DNA from 3 places in the Azospirillum sp. Sh1 genome. Region 2 is predicted to be linked to each of the others. Evidence: riboswitches for the same ligand, from Rfam matches in the RefSeq annotation. Region 2 holds a riboswitch; each other region holds the start of a gene.
The links. Region 2 has a riboswitch for thiamine pyrophosphate ahead of FZ029_RS12775 (ABC transporter ATP-binding protein). Riboswitches for the same ligand answer to the same signal wherever they lie in the genome.
Positions count from the first base shown of each region.

Region 1: it holds a riboswitch for thiamine pyrophosphate, as region 2 does, so the genes downstream of both, thiC (phosphomethylpyrimidine synthase ThiC) here and FZ029_RS12775 (ABC transporter ATP-binding protein) in region 2, are expected to answer to the same signal.
Region 3: it holds a riboswitch for thiamine pyrophosphate, as region 2 does, so the genes downstream of both, thiO (glycine oxidase ThiO) here and FZ029_RS12775 (ABC transporter ATP-binding protein) in region 2, are expected to answer to the same signal.

Region 1 is NZ_VTTK01000034.1:30,097-33,365, reverse strand. Features, by position in the region: gene thiC (phosphomethylpyrimidine synthase ThiC) at 1-1,277, opposite strand, end outside; TPP riboswitch at 1,398-1,531, opposite strand; gene FZ029_RS25780 (CorA family divalent cation transporter) at 1,608-2,594, opposite strand; gene FZ029_RS25775 (hypothetical protein) at 2,626-2,922, opposite strand; gene argB (acetylglutamate kinase) at 2,942-3,269, opposite strand, start outside.
Region 2 is NZ_VTTK01000010.1:104,096-107,364, forward strand. Features, by position in the region: gene FZ029_RS12770 (acetoin utilization protein AcuC) at 1-1,030, opposite strand, end outside; TPP riboswitch at 1,178-1,284, shown strand; gene FZ029_RS12775 (ABC transporter ATP-binding protein) at 1,320-2,051, shown strand; gene FZ029_RS12780 (ABC transporter permease) at 2,048-2,815, shown strand; gene FZ029_RS12785 (ABC transporter substrate-binding protein) at 2,863-3,269, shown strand, end outside.
Region 3 is NZ_VTTK01000020.1:103,424-106,692, forward strand. Features, by position in the region: gene FZ029_RS19930 (methyl-accepting chemotaxis protein) at 1-1,081, opposite strand, end outside; TPP riboswitch at 1,331-1,430, shown strand; gene thiO (glycine oxidase ThiO) at 1,422-2,603, shown strand; gene thiS (sulfur carrier protein ThiS) at 2,600-2,809, shown strand; gene FZ029_RS19945 (thiazole synthase) at 2,931-3,269, shown strand, end outside.

The DNA.
Region 1 (3,269 bases), on a different contig from region 2:
ATGTGGTCGTACCCCGGCGCGATGTCGGTCACCAACGGCCCCAGCGTGTAGAAGGGCGCTTCGCCGCACAGCGCGATCTGCTTCTCCACATTGTGCTTGATCTTGTGCATCGGCACATGGCCCGGCCCCTCGATCATCACCTGAACGTCGCGCGCCCAGGCGATCTTGGTCAGCTCGCCCAGCGTCTCCAGTTCGGCGAACTGCGCGGCGTCGTTGGCATCGGCCTGGCTGCCCGGCCGCAGGCCGTCGCCCATCGACAGCGCCACGTCATAGGCGCGGCAAATCTCGACGATGTCGGCGAAATGATCGTAGAGGAAATTCTCGCGATGATGGGCCAGGCACCATTTGGCGATGATCGAGCCGCCGCGCGACACGATGCCGGTCACCCGCTTGGCGGTCAGCGGTATGTGGGCCAATCGCAGGCCGGCATGGATGGTGAAATAATCGACGCCCTGCTCCGCCTGTTCGATCAGCGTGTCGCGGAACAGCTCCCAGGTCAGGTCCTCGGCCCTGCCATTCACCTTCTCCAGCGCCTGATAGATCGGCACGGTGCCGATGGGAACCGGGGAATTCCGCAGGATCCACTCGCGGGTCTGGTGGATGTCGGCGCCGGTGGACAGGTCCATCACGGTATCCGCACCCCAGCGGATCGACCAGACCATCTTCTCCACCTCCTCCTCGATCGAGGAGGTCACGGCGGAGTTGCCGATGTTGGCGTTGATCTTGGTCAGGAAGTTGCGGCCGATGATCATCGGCTCCGACTCGGGATGATTGACATTGGACGGGATGATCGCCCGCCCGCGCGCCACCTCGTCACGAACAAATTCCGGGGTGATGAAGTCGGGGATCTCGGCGCCGAAATCCTCGCCGTCGCGCGTTGCCTCCAACGCGGCGGCACGGCCGAGATTCTCGCGGACGGCGATGTATTCCATCTCCGCGGTGACGATGCCGGCACGGGCGTAGGCCATCTGGGTCACCGCGCCGCCGTCCTTGGCGCGCAGCACGCCGCTGTCGGTGGTCTCGACGTCGCCACGGGCCAGGATCCAGTCGCGGCGGTGCTTGGCCAACCCGGCCCGCACGTCGATGGCGACCGACTCGTCGGTGTAGGGACCGGAAGCATCATAGACGGTCAGCGGCGGCTCGCCGCCCGACAGCGCGATCTCGCGCATGGCGACACGCAGATCGGGAAAACGCGTGCCGGGCACATGGATTTTCCGCGACGACGGCAGCGGGCCGGTCGAAATGCGGATGGCGTTTTCGTTGAAGTCCTTAGGCATTGGGTTTCTCCGTCGGAGTTGGGCGGACAAACCCGGGACTGCGGACGGAGGTGCGGTATCTTCGTGCGGGCCATGCGCCCCGGAAATGTGGGGCCGATACGGCCGGACGGGGCGTGGTCGGCCCGTCACGAGGTCCCTCCCTTCGCCGGTATGACCCGGATCAGGTTCGAAGGGTCACCACGCTGCCGGCGACGCTTGGCGCCGTCCGGCCGTTGGTATCTCAGCCCCCTGTCGGGACCCCCCTGGAATGCGCCCATCCTGCCGCCGGCGGACGCACCTGTCAAAAGGAAAGCGCCGCGGACCATCCGCCTGCCATATTGTGGAAACGCGTCACATCCAGCGTTTCGACCGCACATAGACCATCGGCAGCAACGCCGACAGCAGCATCAACCCGAGGGCGCTGGCATAGCCGAAGGGCGAATCGCTGCCGGGCATGTCGGTGAAATTCATGCCGCCGATGCTGGCGACCAGGGTCGGCGGATAGAGCAGAACGGTCAGCACCGACACGATCTTGACGATCTCGTTCTGCTCGACGTTGATCTGTCCCAACGCCGTATCCAGCGCCAAAGCGACCTTGCCGGCCAGGAAACGGGCATATTGGTCGAGCCCGCGCAGGTCCTGCAGCGTGGTCTTGGCCCAGCGCCGCGTCGCCTTGCCCGAATTCCAGCCATCGCCGCGCGCCAGGAAATCGGTCATGCGGGTAAGGCTGGCTAGACTGACCCGCGCCTTGCCGATCAGATGCCCGGCATGGCCGATGCGCTTCAGCGTCTGCGCATCGTCCAGCGTTTCGCCGCGCGAGCGCAGCTTGCGCCCGCGGAAATGGCGGCGGTTCAGCGCATCCAACTCCACCCCCGTCCGCCGCAGCACGACGGAGGTCCGGTCGATCATCCCATCCACCAGCGCCGCCAGAACCAGCTCGCCACGGGCGGCCGAGATCTCGCCATGGGTGGCGCGGCGGCGGAAGGCCAGCAGCGCCTGCGGATCGATGTCGTGGATGGTCACCAGCCGCCGCCCGGCCAGCACGAAGCTGACGGTGGCGATGCGCGGCTCGTCAGTGTCGGCCCAGACCAGCGCGGTGACGGTCATGGTCAAGGCGCCGCCGGCCATGCGCAGACGGCTCGATTCCTCGATCTCCGCCATCTGCTCTCGGGTAGGCAGGCCGGTGCCGATCAGCACCTCCGCACGCGCCAACTCTTCGGACGTCGGATTGATGAGGTCGAGCCACACGGCGGAGTCGGGCAGCGGCGCCGCCTCGTCCGCGGCAGCCTCCCTGGCCCAGCGGAGCAGACCGCCGTCATTGACGAAGACATGCAGCAAGGCGGTGCTCCTTGCGTAAATCGAGACGGCGTTACGTCAACCGACCGCCGCGTCTCGGCTTCGCGGGCGGTTGCGCAGGCGGCGCCTTCTCCCCGTCATCGAGGTCCAGCGCCGCGCCCTCGGCCTTCAGCGCCTGTTCCAGCTTGCGGCGGAAGGCGCCGCCATCCCGCTTGGCGTCAAGGAAATGGCCGACCGCCTCCTTCGCCGCGTCGCTGTCATAGGGGACCTTGCCCAACGCCGCCAGCCTGGCGCGCTCCACCAGCTTCGGGTCCATCTTCTCACGGATGGCCTTCATCTGGCGGAGCAGGTCCTTGCGCAGGTCGCTCATCGGTCCCCCGTTTACGGAGTCAGGCCTTGCCGATCAGGGTGCCGGCACCGCCCTCGGTGAAGATCTCCAGCAGTAGGGCATGCGGCACCCGGCCATCCAGGATAACAGCGGCGTCGACGCCCTGCTCCACCGCGCTGATGCAGGTTTCGATCTTCGGGATCATGCCGCCCGATGCGGTGCCGTCGGCGATGGCCTTGTGGGCATCCGCCAGCGACATCTTCTCGATCAGCTTCTTCTCCTTGTCGAGCACGCCGGCCACGTCGGTCAGCAGGAAGAAGCGCGCCGCCTTCACCGCCGCCGCGACCGCACCGGCCGCCGTGTCGGCGTTGATGTTGTAGGTGTCGCCG
Region 2 (3,269 bases):
TGCGGCCGGCGGCGCGGCTCCAGGTCAGGGCGCGCAACACCGCCTCCGCCTCCGCCGTCGGCTTGATCGCCGGGTCGATGCCGTTCATCACCGCCCAGATCCCGGCCCAGCAGCGCCCGACCGACCAGGGGTTATAGCCGCCGCCGCCCACCACCAGCACCCGCGGCGCCAGCGGCAGCAGTGCCGCAACCGCATCCCACAGGGCGCGGTTGGACAGCTCCAGCCGGCTCAGCGGGTCTTCGGCCAGCGCGTCGGCGCCGGTCTGGATCACCATCGCCTGCGGACGGAAGGCACGGGCCAGCGGCAGCACCGCCGCCTCCATCACATGCTCCATTTCGCTGTCGTTGAAGCCCGGCGGCACTGGAAGGTTGCGGGCCATCCCGCCGGCGCGGTCCTCCGCCTTGCCGGTGTAGGGCCAGCGGCCATCCTCATGGATGGAGATCGTCAGAACCCGGTCGTCGTCGGCGAAGGCCTCCTCCACCCCGTCGCCATGATGGGCGTCGAGATCGACGTAGAGCACCCGCTCCAGGCCATGGTCCAGCAGTTCCAGGATGCCCAGCACCGGCGCGTTGAAGTAACAGAATCCGCTGGCACGGTCGCGCCGCGCATGGTGGGTCCCCGCCGCCGGCGCATAGACCAGACCGGCTGGCCGGTCGCCCAGGATCCGGGCCGCCTGCAAGGCCGATCCACTGCTGTGGGCCGGCCGCCGGTACATCTCGGCGAAGACCGGATTCTCCAGCTTGCCGAGATTGTGGCGGGCGGCGGTGGCCTCATCCACCCGCTGTTCGGCCTCCGCCCGTTTCAGCGCCGCGATGTAATCGGCGGTGTGGAAGCGTGCCAGTTCCCGTTCGCTCGCCACATGGGTGTCCAGATAGACCTCGTCCGGCAGCCATCCCATGGCGCGGCTGAGGTCGATGGCGGTCGAGACGCGCGGGATCGCCAGCGGATGTTTCGGCCCGTAGGTCGAGCCGCGATAGATCTCGCCGCCGATGAACAGCGGGGTGCGAAAGGGCGTGGTCAGGGCTGGCACTCCATGATGCCCGCCAGAAACTAGGCGTGGCCACGCTCCGGTCAAGCGCCGGCTTCCAGGGGCCGGCTTCCGAAGTCGGACTTCCACTGGCCGGAACTCCGATCCGGCAATGCTTGCGGTCGCGGATCGTCCGCGCCTATAGTCGCCGCCTTCACTGGGGGGAGCCGATGGGCGGCTGAGAGGTCCTGTTGCGGGACGACCCCTGGAACCTGATCCGGTTCATGCCGGCGTAGGGATCAGTGATGCGGGACCGCACCCTCTCCACTTCCGTCAGAACGACATGCTTGCGATGACGCCGCTTTCGGTGACGATCTCGCGCGCCCGGCTGACCTATGGCGGCACGCTGCTGTTCTCGGACCTGACGCTGGAGCTGCCGGCCGGCCGGACCACCTGCCTGCTGGGACCGAGCGGCGTCGGCAAGACCACGCTGCTGCGCATTCTCGCCGGTCTGGCCGAGCCGGAACCACCGACGCAAGTCGTCACCGGCGATGGGCTGCCGCTGGCCGGCCGCATCGCCTACATGGCGCAACAGGACCTTCTGCTGCCCTGGCTGACCGTCCTCGACAATGTCCTCCTGGGCGACCGTCTGCGCCACCGCCGCCCCGATCCGGCGCGGGTGGAGCAGGCCCGCGCATTGCTCGACCGCGTCGGTCTGTCCGGGCGGGAGCGCGACCGCCCCGCCGCCCTGTCCGGCGGGCAGCGGCAGCGGGTGGCGCTGGCCCGCACGCTGATGGAGGACAAGCCGCTGGTGCTGATGGACGAGCCCTTCTCGGCGCTCGACGCCATCACCCGGCTGCGGCTGCAGGAAACGGCGGCGGAGACGCTGGCCGGCCGTACCGTCCTGATGGTCACCCACGACCCGCTGGAGGCGCTGCGCATCGGCGACCGCCTGCATGTGATGACCGGCCGCCCCGCCGCGATGGGGCCGGCGCTGGAGCCGTTGGGCCCGGTACCGCGCCGCGTCGACGATCCCGGCCTGCTGGCCCATCAGGCCGAGCTTCTGCGGAGGCTGGCGGAATGAAGGCGCTGCTGCGCGCCCTGGTCACCCTGCTGGTGCTGGTCGCCGCCTGGCAGGTGCTGGTCTGGGCCACCGGCCTGCCGCGCTACCTGCTGCCCAGCCCGCTGGCGGTGGCCGACGCGATGCAGAGGCAGGCGCCCCTGTTGCTGACCCACGGCCTGACCACCCTCTCGGAGATCCTCATCGGGCTCGTGGCCGGCGTGGCGCTGGGCGGGGTCAGCGCATTGCTGCTGGCGCGCTTCCGCACCGCCCGGCGCTGGCTGATGCCGCTGCTTCTGGTCAGTCAGGCGATTCCGGTCTTCGCCCTGGCGCCTCTGCTGGTCCTGTGGCTGGGCTATGGCATGGCCTCCAAGATCGCCATGGCGGTGCTGGTCATCTATTTCCCGGTGACGACCGCGCTGTTCGACGGGCTGCGGCGCACCGATCCCGGCTGGCTCGACCTTGCCCGCACCATGGGCGCCTCCCCCGCCGCCATCCTGTGGAGCATCCGCCTGCCGGCCGCCCTGCCCGCCTTCTGGTCCGGCGTGCGCGTCGCCGCCGCGGTGGCGCCCATCGGCGCGGTGATCGGCGAATGGGTGGGGTCGTCCTCCGGCCTCGGCTATCTGATGCTGCACGCCAACGCCCGCATGCAGATCGACCTTCTGTTCGCCGCCGTCCTGGTGCTGGGGCTGTTCGCGGTGACGCTGTACGCCGCCGTCGATGCGCTGGCCCGCCGCGCCCTGCCCTGGCAACCCGATACCCAACCTGCCGAAGACGCCAACCCTTAAGACGCCAACCCTCGAAGGGGGAGAGACACCCGATGAAGCACCTGCCAATGAAGCACCTACTCGCCGCCGGCCTGATGGCCGCCAGCCTGATGACCTCGCTTCCGGCCTTGGCCCAGGACAAGCTGTCCGTGATGCTGGACTGGTTCGTAAACCCCGACCACGCCCCGCTGGTGGTGGCGCAGGAAAAGGGCTTCTTCAAGGACGCCGGGCTGGACGTGACGCTGACCGCCCCGGCCGACCCCAACGATCCGCCGAAACTGGTCGCCGCCGGCGGTGCCGACATCGCCGTCTCCTACCAGCCGCAGTTGATCCTGCAGGTGGACGAGGGGCTGCCGCTGGTCCGCATCGGCACGCTGGTGTCGACGCCGCTGAACTCCGTCGTCGTGCTGCGCGACGGGCCGGTGAAGACGCTGAAGGACCTGAAGGGCCGCAAGGTCGGCTACTCCATCGCCGG
Region 3 (3,269 bases), on a different contig from region 2:
CGAAGTCGGTCGCCTCCACCAGACACAGCGAATCGCCGGGATTGACGTCACAGTAGAAGCCGACCTCGCCCTTCTCGAAATCGAAGCCAGAGATGGAACGGACGAACAGCTCCCCCTCCATCTCGACGGCGAAGGTGTTGTTGGCCAGTTTGCCCGGCAGGTCCTGCGGCTTGCAGCGCAGGGATTTGGCCAATGCGTCGATGAAGCCGATGACCTCGAAGCTGTCGCGGTCGATCACGCTGCGCACGATGCGGCGCATCGGGTCGGCATCGACCACGGCGAAGCGGGTCTGGGTCGGGCGGAAATTCTGCGACTTGAAGATGCCGTAGCGGATGCCGGGCGCCATCTTCAGGAAAATGGTCACCGCCGAATTCTCCAGCACGCGCTGGCCGTCGAACAGGTGGGTGTTGCGGAAATCGAGCTTGCCGCCGGCCGAGCCGCCGATGAACAGGCAGGGGAAATGGCCGGACCGGTAGACCGCCTCCATGAACCAGCTTTCGCTGGCCGACAGGCCGTCGATGAAGGTCAACGCCACCGTGTCGTGGCTGTCGACGGCGAAGGGGACGCGGATGCGGTCAAGCTCGCCGCGGATCGCCTCCACCCGCGCCGGCACGTCGCGGGTCGGGCGGCCGGCGCGCAGGTCGTCGCAATGCAGCGGCACCGTGTGGATGCTGACTCCGGCGAACAGGCGCGGGCTGAAGGATTGCAGCACCACGCTGTCCCAGCGGTCGCCGGCCTTGCGATAGAGCGGCTGGCCTTCGGCCGCGCACAGCTCGCCCGAGGTGGAGACCAGCACCAGTTGCGTCGACGGCGGAAGGGCGGAGCGCAGGGCGCGGGAGGTGGCGGCGAAATCGACATGCGGCGACACGAAGCCGACGACCAGAGCCGGCGCGCCGGCGGCGAAGCCCAGCCCCTCCAGCGCCGTGGCGCCGATCTGGGCGGCCGGCAGGCACAGGCTGCGGACCGGCGCTTCCGCCGGCGCGGTCGCCGGCGTTGCCGGATCGGATTTGCCAGCCGGGTTGCCGACCGGACTGCCGGAAATGGGGGCGTTCGGAGCGTCCGAGCGGAAGAATGACAGCATGCTGGCGAATCCTCGGTCGTCTTTGTTGTTCGTTCCGCACACCGGTCGCGCCCGTTTGTTGCAGCGAGTGCCCCGGTATGGCTTATTTTACGGATGGTTTAGCTGCCGATTGGTAGCGTTTCTTATCCGGGGAACTCCTTATTGTGCTGTGGCATGTCGCCGCATCGGCGGCAGTCGGCTGGGTGGGGCGGCGGGATGGATGAGTGTCGATTCCGCTTGTGGGGCCAGCGAAACATTGGCATAAGGCGAGCCATAGGCCTGGGGTGCCGCGCGGTGGTAGCGCGGCTGAGAACACACCCATCGAACCTGTCTGGGTAATTCCAGCGAAGGGAGCCGCCGCATGATCCATGCGCCAGAACCGTATTCTATTTCGGAGTGCGTCTCCGGATTCCGCCCATCCGTCGCCATCATCGGCGCCGGCTGCATCGGCCTCGCCATCGCCTGGAGGCTGGCGTCGGCCGGCTGCCGCGTCGATGTGTTCGAGCGGGGAGAGGCCGGCCGCGGCGCCACCCATGCCGCCGGCGGCATGCTGGCCGCCTGCGTCGAAACCGAACCGGGCGAGGAGGGGCTGCTGCCGCTGACCCGCGCCTCGCAGGCGCTGTGGCCGGACTTCGCCCGCGATCTCGAAGCCGCGAGCGGCATGGCCGTCGATCTGCGCAGCGAAGGCACGATGGTCATCGCGCTCACTGCCGACGATGCCGCCAAGGTCCGTTTCCTGCACGGTTTCCAGCGCGACCTGGGCTTGCCGGTGGAATGGCTGAGCGGGGCCGAGGTGCGGCGGCGCGAGCCTTTCCTGCAGCCCGGCGTCGCCGGTGCGCTGTTCTGTGCCGGCGACCATCAGGTCGACAACCGCAAGGTCGCAGCCGCCCTGCGCTGCGCCGCCGAGGCTGCCGGTGCCCGCCTGCATGAGCGCTGCGGCGAGGTGGCGCTGGCGGTGGAGGGCGGCCGCGCCGTGGGCGTGCGGGTTGCTGAAACTCTGCACCGGGCCGACCGGGTGGTGCTGGCCGCCGGGGCCTGGTCGGCCGGGGTGCCGGGACTGCCGCCCGCCGCCAAGCCGCCGGTGCGGCCGGTGAAGGGGCAGATGGTCTGTCTGAGGATGGACGCGCGGTTGCCGCTGCTGCGCCATGTGGTGTGGACGCCGGGCACCTACCTGATCCCGCGGCTGGATGGCCGGCTGCTGATCGGCGCCACGACGGAGGAGCGCGGCTTCGACGACCGCCTGACCGCCGGCGGGCAGTTCGCCCTGCTGGAGGGGGCATGGCGGGCGCTGCCGGGCATCGCCGAACTGCCGATCGAGGAGGCCTGGGTCGGGTTCCGTCCGGGCAGCCGCGACGATGCGCCGATCCTGGGCGAAAGCGGTGTTCCCGGCCTGATCCACGCCACCGGCCACCACCGCAACGGCATCCTGCTGACCCCGGTGACCGCCGACGGCATCGCCCGGCTTGTGCTGACCGGCGAGACCGACCCGCTGTTGCGCCCCTTCGCCGCCTGCCGATTCGTTGCGGCGGGAGCCGCCGCATGAGCGCCGTCCTCCGCGTCAACGGCCGCGAAGAGCCGCTGTCCGCCGCGTCCGTCGCCGAGTTCCTGGCCGGCCGCGGCATCGCCGAGTGTGCGCCGGGCGTCGCCGTCGCACTGAACGGCGCCGTCGTTCCCCGCCGCCGCTGGCCCGAAACCCCGCTCCAGCCCGGCGACAGCCTGGAAATCGTCCGCCCGATCCAAGGCGGCTGACCCCCTGACATCTCCCTCTCCCGGCCCGCGACACGGTAAGAATCCCCTCTCCCCCCTGGGGAGAGGGGGATTTTCCGGGGAGTCGCGGCTTCGGGAGAGGGCCTTTGCAAAGGCTCCCCACATGCTCCATTCCACCCCCGACACCCTCACCATCGCCGGGCGCAGCCTCGGTTCCCGTCTCTTCCTCGGCACCGCCGGCTATCCGAACCAGCAGGTGATGCTCGACGCGCTGGCGGCCAGCGGCAGCGAGCTGGTCACGCTGGCGATCCGGCGCATCAGCCTGGACGGCTATTCGGAAAGCCTCGTCGACGTGCTGGCCCGCGCCACCGCCGGGCGCCCCACCGGCCCGGTCGGGCTGCTGCCCAACACCGCCGGCTGCATGACCGCCAAAGAAGCCGTGCTGACCGCCCAGCTGTCGCGCGAGGCGCTGGATACGCCCTGGATCAAGCTGGAGGTCATC